One region of the Arthrobacter sp. 49Tsu3.1M3 genome, then DNA from elsewhere that is predicted to be linked to it. Evidence: predicted binding sites of a transcription regulator. Region 1 holds the regulator's gene; the other holds the start of a gene.
The links. Region 1 encodes LexA, which represses DNA repair genes until DNA is damaged. Its sites were predicted from a motif close to TCGAACANNTGTTCGA; they were not measured.
Positions count from the first base shown of each region.

Region 1 (7,066 bases):
CATGCTCGCCGTCAGTGCCTTCGAGGGCCTGGCGGTGCTGCCCGAGTACGACGTCGTCGTGGTGGACGAAGCACACGAACTTCAGGACCGCGTCACGGGTGCGGTCACTGGCCAGCTCTCCGTGGCGATGGTGCACGCCGCCGCGTCCGGGGCCCGGAAGCACACGGGCATCACCGTGGATGCGCTGAACAATGCCGTTGCCCACCTGGAGCTGGCCATCGACGGCGTCCCCAGCGGGCTGATGCCCAATGGCCTGAACAGCGAGCAGCTTGACTGCATCGACCAGCTGCGCGACGCGTGCCGCGCCGCGCTGTCCGATTCCAAGGGGGACAGCTCGACGACGGCGGACGGCGGACGGCAGCTGGCCCGCTCGCGCCTCATGGTGATCCTGGAACTCTGTGAACGCCTCTTGGCCGCGCGCGAAAACCGCGAAGTCGTGTGGTTCTCGCGCAACAGCAGCTTCGACCCGGCGCAGGGCTATTCCCAGCCGGACGAGAGCGCGCCGGCCTTGATCAATGTCGCCCCGCTGAGCGTCGCAGGACGGTTGCGCGAGGGCCTGTTCGCGGACCACACCGTCATCCTGACCTCGGCCACACTGGCCATCGGCGCTGCCTTCGAACCCGCCGCCGGCGGCCTGGGCCTGGTTGGCAACGGCGCCCCGAGCTGGACCGGCGTCGACGTCGGCTCCCCGTTCGACTACCCGAAGCAGGGCATCCTCTACGTCGCCCGGCACCTGCCCAAACCCGGCCGAGGAACGTCCCCCGAGGCCCTGGACGAACTTGAGAAGCTGATCCGCGCCTCCGGCGGGGGCGCCCTGTGCCTGTTCTCCTCGCGGCGCGCCGCAGAGGAAGCAGCCGAGGCTATGCGGCCCCGGCTGGGCCTCAGCATCCTGTGCCAGGGGGAATCGACCATGACGGCGCTCGTGCGGCAGTTTGCCGACGAACCTGACACGTGTTTGTTCGGCACCATGTCCCTCTGGCAGGGCGTCGATGTCCCTGGCGTGTCCTGCCGGCTGGTGGTCATCGACCGGATTCCCTTCCCGCGGCCGGACGACCCGCTGATGACGGCACGTTCGCGGGCCGTTGCCCAGGCCGGCGGCAATGGCTTCATGGCAGTCTCGGCGACGCACGCAGCCATCCGCCTCGCGCAGGGCGCGGGTCGGCTGATCCGCTCGACCTCGGATAAGGGCGTGGTGGCTGTGCTGGATTCACGGCTCTCCACGGAGCGTTACGGCGGCTTCCTGCGCGCCGCGCTGCCGCCGTTCTGGCCCACCACCGATTCATCGATAGCCATGGCAGCCCTGAAGCGCCTGGCGAAAGACTCCGCGAAGGCCTAGGCCCCAAACCGGGCCGCCACCCTGCGCGGAAATCCGCCGCGGGGTGGCCGCTCCGAACTGGCGGCCTGGCGTGGGTTGGCTAAAGGGAGCGCGGTTTAGAGCGAACGCAGTTTAGAGCGAGCGCAGCACCGAGACGACCTTGCCCATGATGACGGCGTGGTCGCCCAGGATGGGCTCGTACTGGGTGTTTTGCGGCAACAGCCAGGTGTGGCCGTCGCGCTGGCGGAATGTCTTGACAGTGGCTTCGTCGTCCAGCAGGGCGGCAACGATGTCGCCGTTCACGGCATCACCCTGGCGGCGGACAACCACCCAGTCGCCGTCGCAGATGGCGGCGTCGATCATCGAATCACCGGCCACTTTGAGCATGAAGAGTTCGCCATGGCCCACGAGCTGGCGGGGCAGCGGCATGACGTCCTCCACCACTTGGTCCGCGAGGATCGGCCCGCCGGCGGCGATGCGTCCGACGAACGGCACCATTGCCGTGTCAGTGGCGCTGGCGAGCTCGGTTACCGACAGGCCGCCGACGGCCCGCAAGGGGCTGGACTTCTCGATACCCGATATCGGCGTGGTCCCCTCGTCCAGGGTCAGCGGCATGAGCACTTCCATGGCCCGGGGCCGCTTCGGATCACGCCGCAGGTAGCCGAGCTTTTCCAGTTGGGAGAGCTGGTGGGTCACGCTCGACAGGCTGGCGAGACCGACGGTGTCGCCGATTTCCCGCATGGACGGCGGATAGCCCTTGTCCGTAACGGACCGCTGGATGGTCTCCAGGATTTTCTTTTGCCGGACGGTGAGGCTCTTGGGGGCCCGGGCGGGCTGCGGGCTCCGTGGGGTGGCCCTGCCGCCGGTGGCTTGTGCTGCCATGTTCGCCAACGCCTTTCCGTTCCGCCCGGCTGCCGTGGCTGCTGTCACCGGGAACTTCCGGCCTGAAATGTCAGACCCTGCTGATCAACTACGAATGAACTCCCACGGGAGTTCGAAAGTGGTTGTCCTGTCCCTCAAAAATAGGCCAGCCACAGACCTTTTTCAAACATTTGTTCTAGCGAGTCTCGACATCGTTCGTTAGTAAGTGCTAAAACAGACATAGCAAGATTCGAATATGTGTTCGATTCCGACGATCTGGGTTCGCAAGCGATGTTCGGTTCTATGTTCGAAGGTTCGGCCGGTTGGCGGCGAGTACGTGAGTACGCCGGGCGGCAACTTATGGTCCAGGAGGGCTCAGTTCATGTCAGTTTCAAGCGCGTTTGACGGCACCAACATTCAGGGCGTCACGACCCGCCACCGCGGCAGCTCCCGTCACGGCAACGTGTACCCGCTCAACGCCCGGCGCCGCGGCTCCGCACCGTCGCAGGCGCCGCGAGGAGCCACGGCTGCGGTTTCCGCCGGCCGGACCAAGCAGCCGCCGCTGCGGCTCACCCGGCGCGGACGCTTCGTCTTTTTCGGCGTCCCCCTGATCCTGCTGGCGGCGTTCGTCCTGTCCTTCAGCGGATTCCTCAACGCTCCCGCGAAAGCGGCAGATTCCGCGGACCAGCTCTCGGTGACTCCGACCGTATCCGTCACAGTCCAACCAGGGGAGTCCCTCTGGGCCATTGCCGGGTCGGTGGCTCCGGAGCGCGATCCCCGCGACGTCGTGGCCGACATCGTGCAGCTGAACAATCTGGACGCCGCGCGTGTGATGCCGGGCCAGCAGCTGTTCGTCCCGTCCAAGTAACCACCTCGGGTGCCGTCGCGGGCGTCACAGTTTCAGCGCCCGTCCCGCTACCACTTAAACTGGTCACGTGACTGACCAGCTTGAGCGCCTCAACCGACTGCCCCTCCGAACCAATCTGCGTGGCCTGCGTCCGTATGGCGCGCCGCAGCTGGACGTCCCCATCCTGCTCAACGTCAACGAGAACACCCATGGGGTCCCGGCCGATGTCCGCGCCGCGATCACAGAGGCCGTGAGCGCCGCCGCAGCCGGGCTGAACCGCTATCCGGACCGCGAGTTCACCGAGTTGCGCGAAGCCCTCGCAGAATACCTTGGCCATGGGCTGGGCGCGGAGAACATCTGGGCCGCGAACGGTTCCAACGAGGTCCTTCAGCAAATCCTCCAGGCCTTCGGCGGCCCCGGCCGGACGGCCCTCGGGTTCCCTCCCACGTATTCGATGTACCCGCTGCTGGCCTCCGGCACGGATACGGAATACATCGTCGGGGCCCGCGCGTCAGACTACGGGCTCAGCGCGGAATCGGCGGCACAGCAAGTCCGCGAGCTTCAGCCCAACATTGTCTTCCTCTGCTCCCCGAACAACCCGACCGGAACGGGGCTGGGCCTTGATGTGGTCGAGGCCGTCTATGACGCCGGCGAGGCCAGCCAGACCATCGTGATCGTCGACGAGGCCTACCACGAGTTCGCCCACGACGGCACGCCCAGTGCCCTCACGCTGCTGCCTGGCCGGGAGCGGCTCATTGTCTCGCGCACCATGAGCAAGGCCTTCGCCCTCGCCGGCGCGCGCCTCGGCTACATGGCCGCGGCCCCGGAGGTCGCGGATGCCCTGCGCCTGGTCCGTCTCCCGTACCACCTTTCCGCCATCACCCAGGCCGCGGCCCTGGCTGCCCTGCACCACCGGGAGGCGCTCATGGCGGACGTCGAGGACATCAAGCGCCAGCGCGACCGGATCGTGTCGGAACTGACGCGGCTGGGCCTGACGCCGGCCGCGTCCGATTCCAACTACGTGTTCTTCGGCGGCCTCGAGAACCCCCATGAGGTTTGGCAGCGCATGTTGGAGGCCGGTGTCCTGATCCGCGACGTGGGCATTCCGGGGCACCTTCGCGTCACCGCCGGCACTGAGACGGAAACCACAGCCTTCCTGGAGGCGCTTGAACTCATCCTGGCCGGCTCCGCAAAGCCGCAGGCCTAGACTTGGTGGGGAGCCCGATCGTCCCCGCAGATTGCCCAACACCCTGCCTTCTTCCAAAGGACACATCTACATGAGCAACACCGGATCCACCACCGCCGAGGGCCGGACCGCACGCATGGAACGGACCACCAGTGAGTCCTCGGTCCTGGTCGAGATCAACCTGGACGGCACCGGCGTTTCAGACATCAGCACGTCGGTCCCGTTCTACGACCACATGCTGACGGCCCTCAGCAAGCACTCCCTGATTGACATGACCGTCAAGGCCACCGGCGACACCCACATCGATGTCCACCACACTGTCGAGGACGTGGCGATCACCTTCGGCGAGGTTCTGCGGACCGCCCTGGGCAACAAAGCCGGGATCCGCCGGTTTGGCGAGGCGACCGTTCCCCTCGATGAGGCCCTCGCGCAAGCTGTCGTGGACGTCTCCGGCCGTCCCTACCTGGTCCACGCCGGCGAGCCGGCAGGCCAGGAATACCACCTGATCGGCGGCCACTTTACCGGCTCCCTGACCCGCCACGTCTTCGAGGCGATCACCCTTCACGCCGGGATCTGCCTGCACATGAACGTCACTGCCGGGCGCGACCCCCACCACATCGTCGAGGCCCAGTTCAAAGCCTTTGCCCGTGCCCTGCGCGCAGCCGTCGAGCCGGATCCCCGCGTCGAAGGCATCCCGTCGACAAAGGGTGCTTTGTGACCGGCCCGCTGCTCCGAGACGGGGCCATCATCGACCCAGCCGCCGCGACCAAGCCGGTCTCCCCGGAGGGAAAGCCCACCGTCACGGTGCTGGACTACGGCTCCGGGAATGTCCGATCCGCCGTCCGCGCGCTCGAGCGGGCCGGCGCCGAAGTCATCCTCAGCTCCAAGCCTGAAGATGTCCTCAATGCCGACGGCCTCGTCGTCCCCGGTGTCGGCGCCTTCGAAACCGTCATGCGCGAACTCAAGGCCGTTGACGCCATCCGCATGATCGGCCGCCGAGTCGCCGGAGGCCGCCCCGTGCTGGCCATCTGCGTCGGGCTCCAAGTGCTGTTCGAGGCCGGCGTCGAACACGGCACCGAAGCCGAGGGCATGGGGGAGTGGCCCGGCAAGGTGGAACTGTTGCCTGCCGACGTCGTGCCCCACATGGGCTGGAACACCGTCGCCGTCCCCGAAGGGTCCAGGCTCTTCGCCGGGGTCGAGGGCGAGCGCTTCTACTTCGTGCACTCCTACGGTGTCCAGAAGTGGGACTTCGACGTCATCCAGCCGCGAATGGCTGCACCGCTGGTGACCTGGTCCGACCACGGTGCCCCGTTCATCGCGGCCGTGGAAAACGGCCCGCTGTGTGCCACCCAGTTCCACCCGGAGAAGTCCGGCGACGCCGGCGCCCGGCTGCTGCGCAACTGGGTCCAGGGCCTGCGCCCCGCAGCCCCGGACCGGACCGCAGCCCCGGAAGGGACCGCCTAAATGTGGTCCCTGGTGCTCATGGGCGTGGCCGGCCTGCTGGTTGGCGGCGGGATCTCCTTCCGCCAGCAGAAAAGTCCGCTCTGGGTGCAGATCGTTTTCTACATCCTCGCCGGCATGTCGCTGCTGGCCGCCTACCTCCTGACCCTGCCGGCGTCCTGACCGCCCCCTCCCCACCACCATCCCCAAGCTGAGGACTCCACGATGACCACCGAAACCCCGCTGCCCGTACTCGAGCTCCTGCCCGCCGTCGACGTCGTCAACGGACAGGCCGTCCGGCTCGTACAGGGCGAAGCCGGCAGCGAGACGAGCTACGGCACCCCGCTGGAGGCCGCCCTCAACTGGCAGCAGCAGGGGGCTGAATGGGTGCATCTGGTCGACCTGGACGCCGCGTTCGGGCGCGGTTCCAACGCCGAGCTCCTGCGCGAGGTCGTCGGCCGGCTCGATATCAAGGTGGAGCTCTCCGGCGGCCTGCGCGACGACGAATCCCTTGAGAAGGCCCTCGACCTCGGCGTCGCCCGCGTCAACCTGGGCACGGCGGCACTGGAGAACCCGGAATGGACGGCCCGGGTGATCGAGCGCTTCGGCGACAAGATTGCCGTCGGCCTGGATGTCCGCGGCACCACCCTCGCCGGCCGGGGCTGGACCAAGGAAGGCGGGGACCTCTGGGACGTGCTCGGCCGCCTTGAGGACGCCGGCTGCGCCCGGTACGTCGTGACCGATGTGACCAAGGACGGCACGCTCCAGGGTCCCAACGTCGAACTGCTGCGCCAGATGGTCGAGAAAACGGGCAAGCCGGTGGTCGCCTCCGGCGGCATTTCCAGCCTCGAGGATCTCAAGGTCCTGCGTTCCCTGGTGCCGCTCGGCGTCGAAGGCGCCATCGTCGGCAAGGCCCTCTACAACGGCAACTTCACCCTGCCCGAGGCCCTCGACGTCGCCGGCCGCCGCTAGCGGCGAAGACGCCAATGACGCACACCCACGACGCCCACGACCCGAGTAACCCTCCTGCGGCAGTGCAGGAGGCGACCGGGGCTGGTCCCGTCAGGCAGCTGCCCGGGCACATTGCGGCGGCCCTTGCCGGCGCGGGCGGGGCCACCGACTCCGCCGGCCAACCCTGGGCAGGGCGCAGCCTGTCCGGCGATGACGCCAAGATCCACAATTTCGACGACGACGACGGCACCGCCGACGCCGGCTATCTGGCGGCTTTGTCCAGCCTCGCCGCGGGCACCGGCGACGAGGCGGCCGTGGTGGCCGCGCTGGCCACCGCCCGGGTATTCGTGCCGATTCTCGCCCAGCTCGCCGAAGAAGGCGAGGCCGCGGCCGGCCCCCACGGGGATCCGCTGCACTCGGACAAGCAGGCCGACATGGCCCTGGTGACGCTCAAGGCGCCGGACGG
Region 1 covers NZ_FUZD01000004.1:49,450-56,515, reverse strand. The annotation lists gene B5X90_RS06865 (ATP-dependent DNA helicase) at 1-1,336, shown strand, start outside; gene lexA (transcriptional repressor LexA) at 1,448-2,197, opposite strand; gene B5X90_RS21575 (LysM peptidoglycan-binding domain-containing protein) at 2,559-3,044, shown strand; gene B5X90_RS06850 (histidinol-phosphate transaminase) at 3,112-4,230, shown strand; gene hisB (imidazoleglycerol-phosphate dehydratase HisB) at 4,301-4,927, shown strand; gene hisH (imidazole glycerol phosphate synthase subunit HisH) at 4,924-5,673, shown strand; gene B5X90_RS21240 (hypothetical protein) at 5,674-5,832, shown strand; gene priA (bifunctional 1-(5-phosphoribosyl)-5-((5-phosphoribosylamino)methylideneamino)imidazole-4-carboxamide isomerase/phosphoribosylanthranilate isomerase PriA) at 5,875-6,621, shown strand; gene B5X90_RS06830 (SseB family protein) at 6,636-7,066, shown strand, end outside.

Region 2 (7,066 bases), on a different contig from region 1:
ACTGGCCGGCCGCTACGAGGGTCTTTTCGGCGAAGGCGCCGATGCCCAGCGCGGCCGTCAGCTCCGTGCCGTCCTCCAGCGTCATTTTCTGGGTGGCGTTGTGGGTATTGAAGCAGTACTGCGGCTGGCCCCGGCGGCAGGCGCGGCACTCGCCGCAGACGGCCCGCCAGTTCAGCACCACGCGGTCCCCGGGGGCGACCTCGGTGACATCAGGTCCCACGGCGCTGACAACGCCGGTGGCCTCGTGGCCGAGCAGGAAGGGGAAGTCGTCGTTGATGGCACCCTGTTTGTAGTGCAGATCGGTGTGGCAGACACCGCAGGTGAGGATGTCCACGAGGGCCTCGCCGGGGCCCGGGTCCGGCACCAGGATCGTCTCCAGGGTGACGTCGGCATTCTTGGAACGGACTACTGCGGCTTTGACCTTATGGACCATGAAACAAGCTCCTCTGCTCTGGAACGCGGATTGCTGGCACAACTTACTGGTTGCTGGCACAACGGGCGGCGGCGCGGCCCTTGGGAGGCCGCGCCGTCGTGGTGTGGTGGTGTCCTAGGACGCAGGAAGGGCCTAGGCGGCGAGCCGGCTCTTGACCTCAGCTGCGGAGGGATTGGTGGCGGCGGTGCCGTCGGGGAACAGCACGGTGGGGACGGTGCGGTTGCCTCCGTTGAGCTGCTCGACGAGATCGGCCGTGCCTTCGACTTCCTCGATGTTGATCTCGGTGTACCCGATGCCCTGCGCGTCCAGCTGCTTCTTCAGCCGGTTGCAGTAGCCGCACCACGTGGTCGAAAACATGGTGATGGTGCCGGATTCGGGGGTGAAGTCCACGAAGTTCTCCTCAAGCTGGTGGTTGGGGCCGGCGTGTCGGGCCGGGCGCCCACTGAAGTCGTACGTCACTGCCAACAACCGTACCCCGCAGCCCGCTATTCCCGCAGGCGCGTTACCCACGATGGCGTCGGACGCGAATTCGCGGGAAAGCGGCGGAGTCGCCGCAAAGCTCCGGCGAATTCGCAGGTTTCCGGCGACCTCGGGCGGGCTCGGCCGGGAGGGTGGGCGGATGACATGGGATGGGTGCGGTGGCATGCTGGTGCCATGTGTGGACGCTACGTGATGGCCCGGGCCGTCGGAGACCTGCTGGCCGAGTTCGATGCCGCGCTGGAGGATGAGATCGCGATTCCGCCGTCGTGGAACGTGGCCCCGACGGCGGATGTGCCGATCCTGCTCGAACGCCTTGTGGAGGGAGAGCCGGTCCGCCAACTGCACATTGCGCGCTGGGGCCTGGTGCCGTCCTGGGCCAAGGACCCGGGCATCGGGTCCAAGATGATCAATGCCCGCAGCGAGACCGTGCTGGAGAAGCCCGCCTTCCGGAAAGCGACCCGCGCCCGTCGCTGCGCCGTCCCGGCGGATGGCTATTACGAGTGGAAGGGTGAGGGCCGCACCAAGCAGCCCTACTATGTCCATCCCAAGGACGGACGCCCCATTGTTTTCGCTGGGCTCTATGAGTGGTGGCGGGACCCGTCCAAGGCGGAGGGCGACCCGGAGCGCTGGATGCTCTCGACCTCGATCATGACCACCGACTCGCCGCCGGAGGGCTACGCCGGGGGGATGCTGGCCGAGCTGACCGCGCTGCACGACAGGGTTCCGCTGCCCATGAACCGCGAGACCATGCAGACCTGGCTGGACCCGCAGGCCGATGACGCGGCCGGGCTCGTGGATCTGGTCCGGGCCGGGGCGCACGACGTCGCGGAAGGCTGGACGATCGACGCCGTCGGCACTGCCGTCGGGAACGTCAGGAATGACTCGCCGGAACTCATCCAGCCGGTGGGGAGCCTGTTTTAGCGGGTGCCCCGGCCTGTCTGGCGGCTGCCCGGCGCTGCCCCGGCATGGGGCGCTGGCCACCTGAGGTTAGAGCGTTACTTTGCCGCCGCCGTCGACCGACCAGTCGGGGTTGAACGCGACTTCCCAGCGGTAGCCGTCGGGATCGGCGAAGTAGCCGGTGTAGCCGCCCCACGGCTGGGTCTTCGGCGCTGCAACGATGCGGGCTCCCGCGGTCTCGGCTTCGGCCATCACCCGGTCGACGTCCGCCGTGCCGGCCAGGTTGTGGCTGAGCGTGATGCACGCAATGCCGGCAGGGGGATCGGTGGCCGCCTCGGACTGCATTTGACCCGCGTCCCAGAGCGAGAGGATGAGGCCGTGGTTGACCTGGATGAAGAGCACCTCCCCGGGGACTTCCCGGTGGACCGGCCATCCGAGGCCATCGACGTAGAAGCGGCGAGAGGCGTCAACACTGCGGACACCTAGCGATATGAAGTCGACTCGTGGCTGCATCTTTCGATACTGTCATGCACATGCCCACAAATCACGCAGACGACAAGGCCGCCCAGGCCGACCGCGAACAGCTCGCCGCCGTGCGGGTGGCTGTTGACGAGGTGGACGAGCAGATCGTGTCCTTGATCGGGCGCCGGGAACGGCTGATCCGGATCGCCGGGACCCTCAAGGCGGACAGCGCCGAGGTCCGTGCGCCCGGGCGTGTGGAGCGGGTCATCGAACACGTCCGCGCCACGGCGGAAAAGAAGGACATCGACGTCGAACTAGTCGAGAAGACCTACCGGGCGATGATCGATGCCTTCATCACGCTCGAGCTGGAAGTGTATAAGTCCAGCTCCTAGAAGTTGCCTAGAGGGCTTCTTCGACAGGCACGTTGGCCTGGTAGTCCCGGCCGTCACAATCGCTGAAGGCCGTCATGAGATGGCCCTTGGGCAGGCCAAGCACAGTCGCGATGGGGAAGTTTCCCGTGATGGTGTTTCCTGAGTGTTCCACGCCTTTGAGGTCGAAGTTCTCTTCCGTGCCGTCATGGTTGAAGTAGTAGAAGGACACGGCCTCGCCGTTCATGAACTCAATGCCCAGTCTGCGCTGATGGGAGTAGTCCGGCCCGGCTGCCAGCAGGCCCACCACGTAGGCGCCCTGCCCCGGGATATTTCCGTCTATATCGAAGGTCGCCACCAAGGTTGAATTCTTGGCGGCGATCTTTACGTGCTTCAGGAGTGCGATATGGGAGCTCATGGCTCAATCCTGCTACCTGTGCAATCGTCCGTCCACCCCCGATCTGGGTTTTGCCGGCTCCGCGGCGTAGACTCTATTTATTCGAAGATATGTTCGAATAAACTCATTGCTTTGAAAGCGGAATGGACGTAGGAAGTCGAAGCGGGAACTGGGCCGGCTCCAGCCCGGACTGGGTCGGGAGGCAACGTGGGCATTTTCAGCGAGTCCGTGGATGTCGTCTGCACGCCTTCCGGCCAGCCACTGCGCCTCGACTGGGCCGGCCGGCGCTACACGGTCTGCGCGGATCCCGTCCGCTGGTACGAACGCCGCCAGTGGTGGGCCGAGGAACGCCGGGCGCCACTCGGAAGCGGGGCGGGCCTGGTGGATCACGAGATCTGGCGGGTCCAGGTGCGTGCGGCCGGGGATCATGCCGCGGAGTCCACCCTCACCCTTGACCTGACCCGGCATGTCGGCAGCGGCCGGTGGCGGCTCCTGAAGATCCACGACGCCCTGCAGCCCCTCCGGAAGCCCGAATCAGCATGACCTTCACCCATCTGCACGTCTCCACCGCGTTCAGCGCCCACTACGGCGTCTCCTGGCCGGATGAGCTTGCGGCTGCGGCCGCCGCAGACGGCGCCACCGCACTGGCCTGTACGGACCGTGACGGCCTGTACGGGACCGTCAAGCACCTGAAGGCGTGCATGGCCGCCGGGCTGGATGCAATCGTCGGGGTGGACCTTGCGGTCTTTGACGACGACGGCGACCACCGCACCCAGCTCGGGGGACGCGTCGTCGTGCTGGCGCACGGACGCAACAACGGTGCGGGCTACCGGGCGCTGTGCCGGCTGATCTCCGACGCCCACGCCCGCACCACGGGCAAGGCCGGGGGAGTAGTGCCGGTGGCGGTCACCCGGGCGGAACTGGCCTCCCGCACCCTGCACCCGGAAACCCTGAAGCCGGTCCTGACAGTGCTGATCGGCCCGGACTCCGACGTCGGCCGGGCCATGGGCGGCCGGCGCTACCTGCGGCCCCGCACCCTGTTCAAACGCTGGCTGGACGCCATGCCCCCCGGAACGCTGGCGGCAGAGGTGGTGTCCCAGCTCAGCCCGCCCGGGGAACCGCTGAGCACCGCGCACGCGGTGCGCATGCTCAAACTCGCCGCAGAACACGGGGTGCCCGCCGTGTTGAGCAACGCCGTGCGGTACGTGGCTGAGGACGGCGCGGCCACCGCCGATGTGCTGGACTCGGCCCGGACGCTGAAATCCCTCCCCGAGCTCTCCGCCGCCCCGCTGCTGCAGCCCAACGGGCAGGGCTGGCTCAAATCGGCGGCCCGGATGCTGCAGCTGGGCAAGGAGATCATCCACGCCGCCGGCTACGGCACAGCGGACCTCAAGCGGCTCCTGGCCCAGACCGAGGCGCTCGCGGACCGCTGCCGCATGGATCCTGAAGCCGACATGGGCTGGAAACAGCCCGTGGTCCCGGAGGCCTCGGTGATCGGGATCGACGGCGACGCGCTCGCCGAACTTACCCTGCGGTGTGAGGCCGGCATCGGCCGCCGCTTCCCGGGCATTTCCGGGCAGCGGGAACAGCAGCTGCGGGCCAGGTTGGAACACGAGCTCCGGATCATCGACTCGCTGGGCTTCGCCTCGTATTTCCTGACCGTCGCAGAGGTCTCCCGGATGATCCTGGCACTGGGCGTCCGGGCGGCCGCGCGCGGTTCGGGGGCCTCCAGCCTGGTCAACTACCTGATCGACATCAGCCAGGTGAACCCGCTCCAGCACGACCTCATTTTTGAACGCTTCCTCTCCCGCGACCGTGCCACGCTGCCGGACATCGACATCGACGTCGAAAGCGCCGAACGGCACAACGTCTACCGGAAGATCTTTGAGCGCTTCGGAGCCGAACGCGTCACGCTGATGAGCATGCAGAACGGTTACCGCGCCCGCGGTGCCGTGCGCGACGCCGGCCTGGCCCTGGGCATGGACGACGGCGAGGTCGGGGAAATCGCCAAGCAGCTGTGGCGGTTCTCGGCCCGGCACTTCCGCGAAGCCCTCGTGGAGAAACCCGAGCTGAAGGAATTCGCGGACCGGGTGGAGCAACGCGGCTACTTCGAGAACCAGCAGCTGGACCTGCTGGTGGACCTCACGGAGCGGCTGGACCGGCTGCCCCGCCACATCTCCATGCACCCTTGCGGCGTCATCCTCGGCGACGCCACCCTGCTGGACCGCACCCCCGTGCAGCCCAGCGGCCTGGGGTTGCCCATGAGCCAGTTCGACAAGCACGACATGGACCCCATGGGCATGCTCAAACTCGATGTCCTGGGCGTCCGGATGCAGAGCGCCATGGCCTTCGCCGTCCGGGAGGTGATCCGGCTCCACCCCTCCAAGGCCGAGGTGATGGCCGCCGGTGCGCATCCGGCCGGGCCGGACGGGACGGGGCCGGATTACATCTCAGTGGACGGGCGCATCGACCTCAACGCGGTCCCGCTCGATGACGAGCCAACCTATGAACTGATCCGCAGCACCCACACCCTGGGCTGCTTCCAGATCGAGTCCCCTGGCCAGCGCGAACTGATCGGCAAGTTGGCCCCCCGGGAATTCAACGATCTCATCATTGACATCTCGCTGTTCCGCCCGGGTCCGATGAAATCCGACATGGTCCGGCCCTTTCTGGAGCACCGGCACGGATTCGCCCCCGAGGTCTACCCGCATCCCGACCTCAAGCCTGTCCTGAAAGAGACCCACGGGGTCACGGTCTTCCACGAACAAATCCTCAAGACCTTCGACGTCATGACCGGGTGCGGGCTGGCGCGGGCCGACGAGTTCCGCCGTGCGCTGGGCAATGAAGTGCTTGAAGCCAGGGTTGAGGAGTTCTTCCGGAAGGAGGCGCGTGCCCGGAACTACAGTCCCGAAGTGGTGGACAAGGTCTGGGGCACGCTGAAGGCCTTTGGCAGCTTCGGGTTCTGCAAGGCTCACGGAGCCGCCTTCGCCGTGCCCACCTACCAGTCGGCCTGGCTGAAAGCGCACCACCCGGAGGCGTTCCTCGCCGGGCTGTGGGAACACGACCCTGGAATGTACCCCAAACGCCTGCTCGTGGCCGAGGCCCGCCGGCTGGGGATCCCCATCCTTCCCCTCGACATCAACCGGAGCCAGGCCGAGTACCGGGTGGAGCGTGTGGAATCCGGGCCGGACCGGGGCAGGCTGGGCATCCGGCTGAGCCTGAACGGCATCTTCGGACTCTCCGGCGCCGAGCTGAAACGGATTGTGGCCGGCCAGCCCTACGACTCCCTGGCGGACCTGCGCGCCAGGTCTCGGCTCAGCCGGCCCAGCATCCAGCGGCTGGCCCAGCTGGGCGCGTTCGATTCGCTGCACCGGGCGTCCGGGGGAGCCGCCAACCGGGCGGACCTGGTCCAGCACCTGCAGAAACTCCAGGCCCGCCCCCTCCGGAAGGGCGTGGAGGTCATTGAGGGCCAGCTGGCGTTGCCGCTGGGGGACGTGGAGCTGACGAACCTCAAGGCGGCACTGCCCGCGCCCAGCATGGTGGACAACGTCCGGGCGGAACTGGACCTGATGGCCGTGGACGTCAGCGAGCACCTCATGACCAGCCACCGCCCGCTGCTGGACCGGCTGGGCGTCACCACCGCGGACAAGTTGCTGGGACTGCGCAACGGCACGGAGGTGCTGGTTGCCGGGGTCCGGGTGGCCACCCAGACACCGCCCATGCGGGGCGGCCGGCGGGTGGTGTTCATCAGCGTCGACGACGGCACGGGCTGCGTGGATTCGGTGTTCTTCCACGAGGCGCAGGAGCAGTCCGGACCCTTGCTGTTCGGCACCCGCCTGCTTTTGATCCGCGGCACCACCCGCCGGACCGGGCCGCGGGGGATCAGCATCAGCGCCTCCATGGCCTGGGACCTCAGCCGCCCGGAGACCCTCCCGTTCCCGGCGTCGGCTCCCGGCGCCACCGGCCGGCAGGAGCCTTACCTGGCCGGCCCCCTGTCCAGCCCCCTGGACGGGATCAGCAGGAACCTCG
Region 2 covers NZ_FUZD01000014.1:31,819-38,884, reverse strand. The annotation lists gene B5X90_RS14545 (S-(hydroxymethyl)mycothiol dehydrogenase) at 1-433, opposite strand, end outside; gene B5X90_RS14540 (mycoredoxin) at 566-823, opposite strand; gene B5X90_RS14535 (SOS response-associated peptidase) at 1,088-1,834, shown strand; gene B5X90_RS14530 (VOC family protein) at 1,901-2,323, opposite strand; gene B5X90_RS14525 (chorismate mutase) at 2,338-2,664, shown strand; gene B5X90_RS14520 (hypothetical protein) at 2,672-3,058, opposite strand; gene B5X90_RS14515 (DUF6504 family protein) at 3,245-3,580, shown strand; gene B5X90_RS14510 (DNA polymerase III subunit alpha) at 3,577-7,066, shown strand, end outside.
Region 2: a site for LexA is predicted at 3,140-3,155, ahead of B5X90_RS14515 (DUF6504 family protein). Genes of this name have one in related genera too.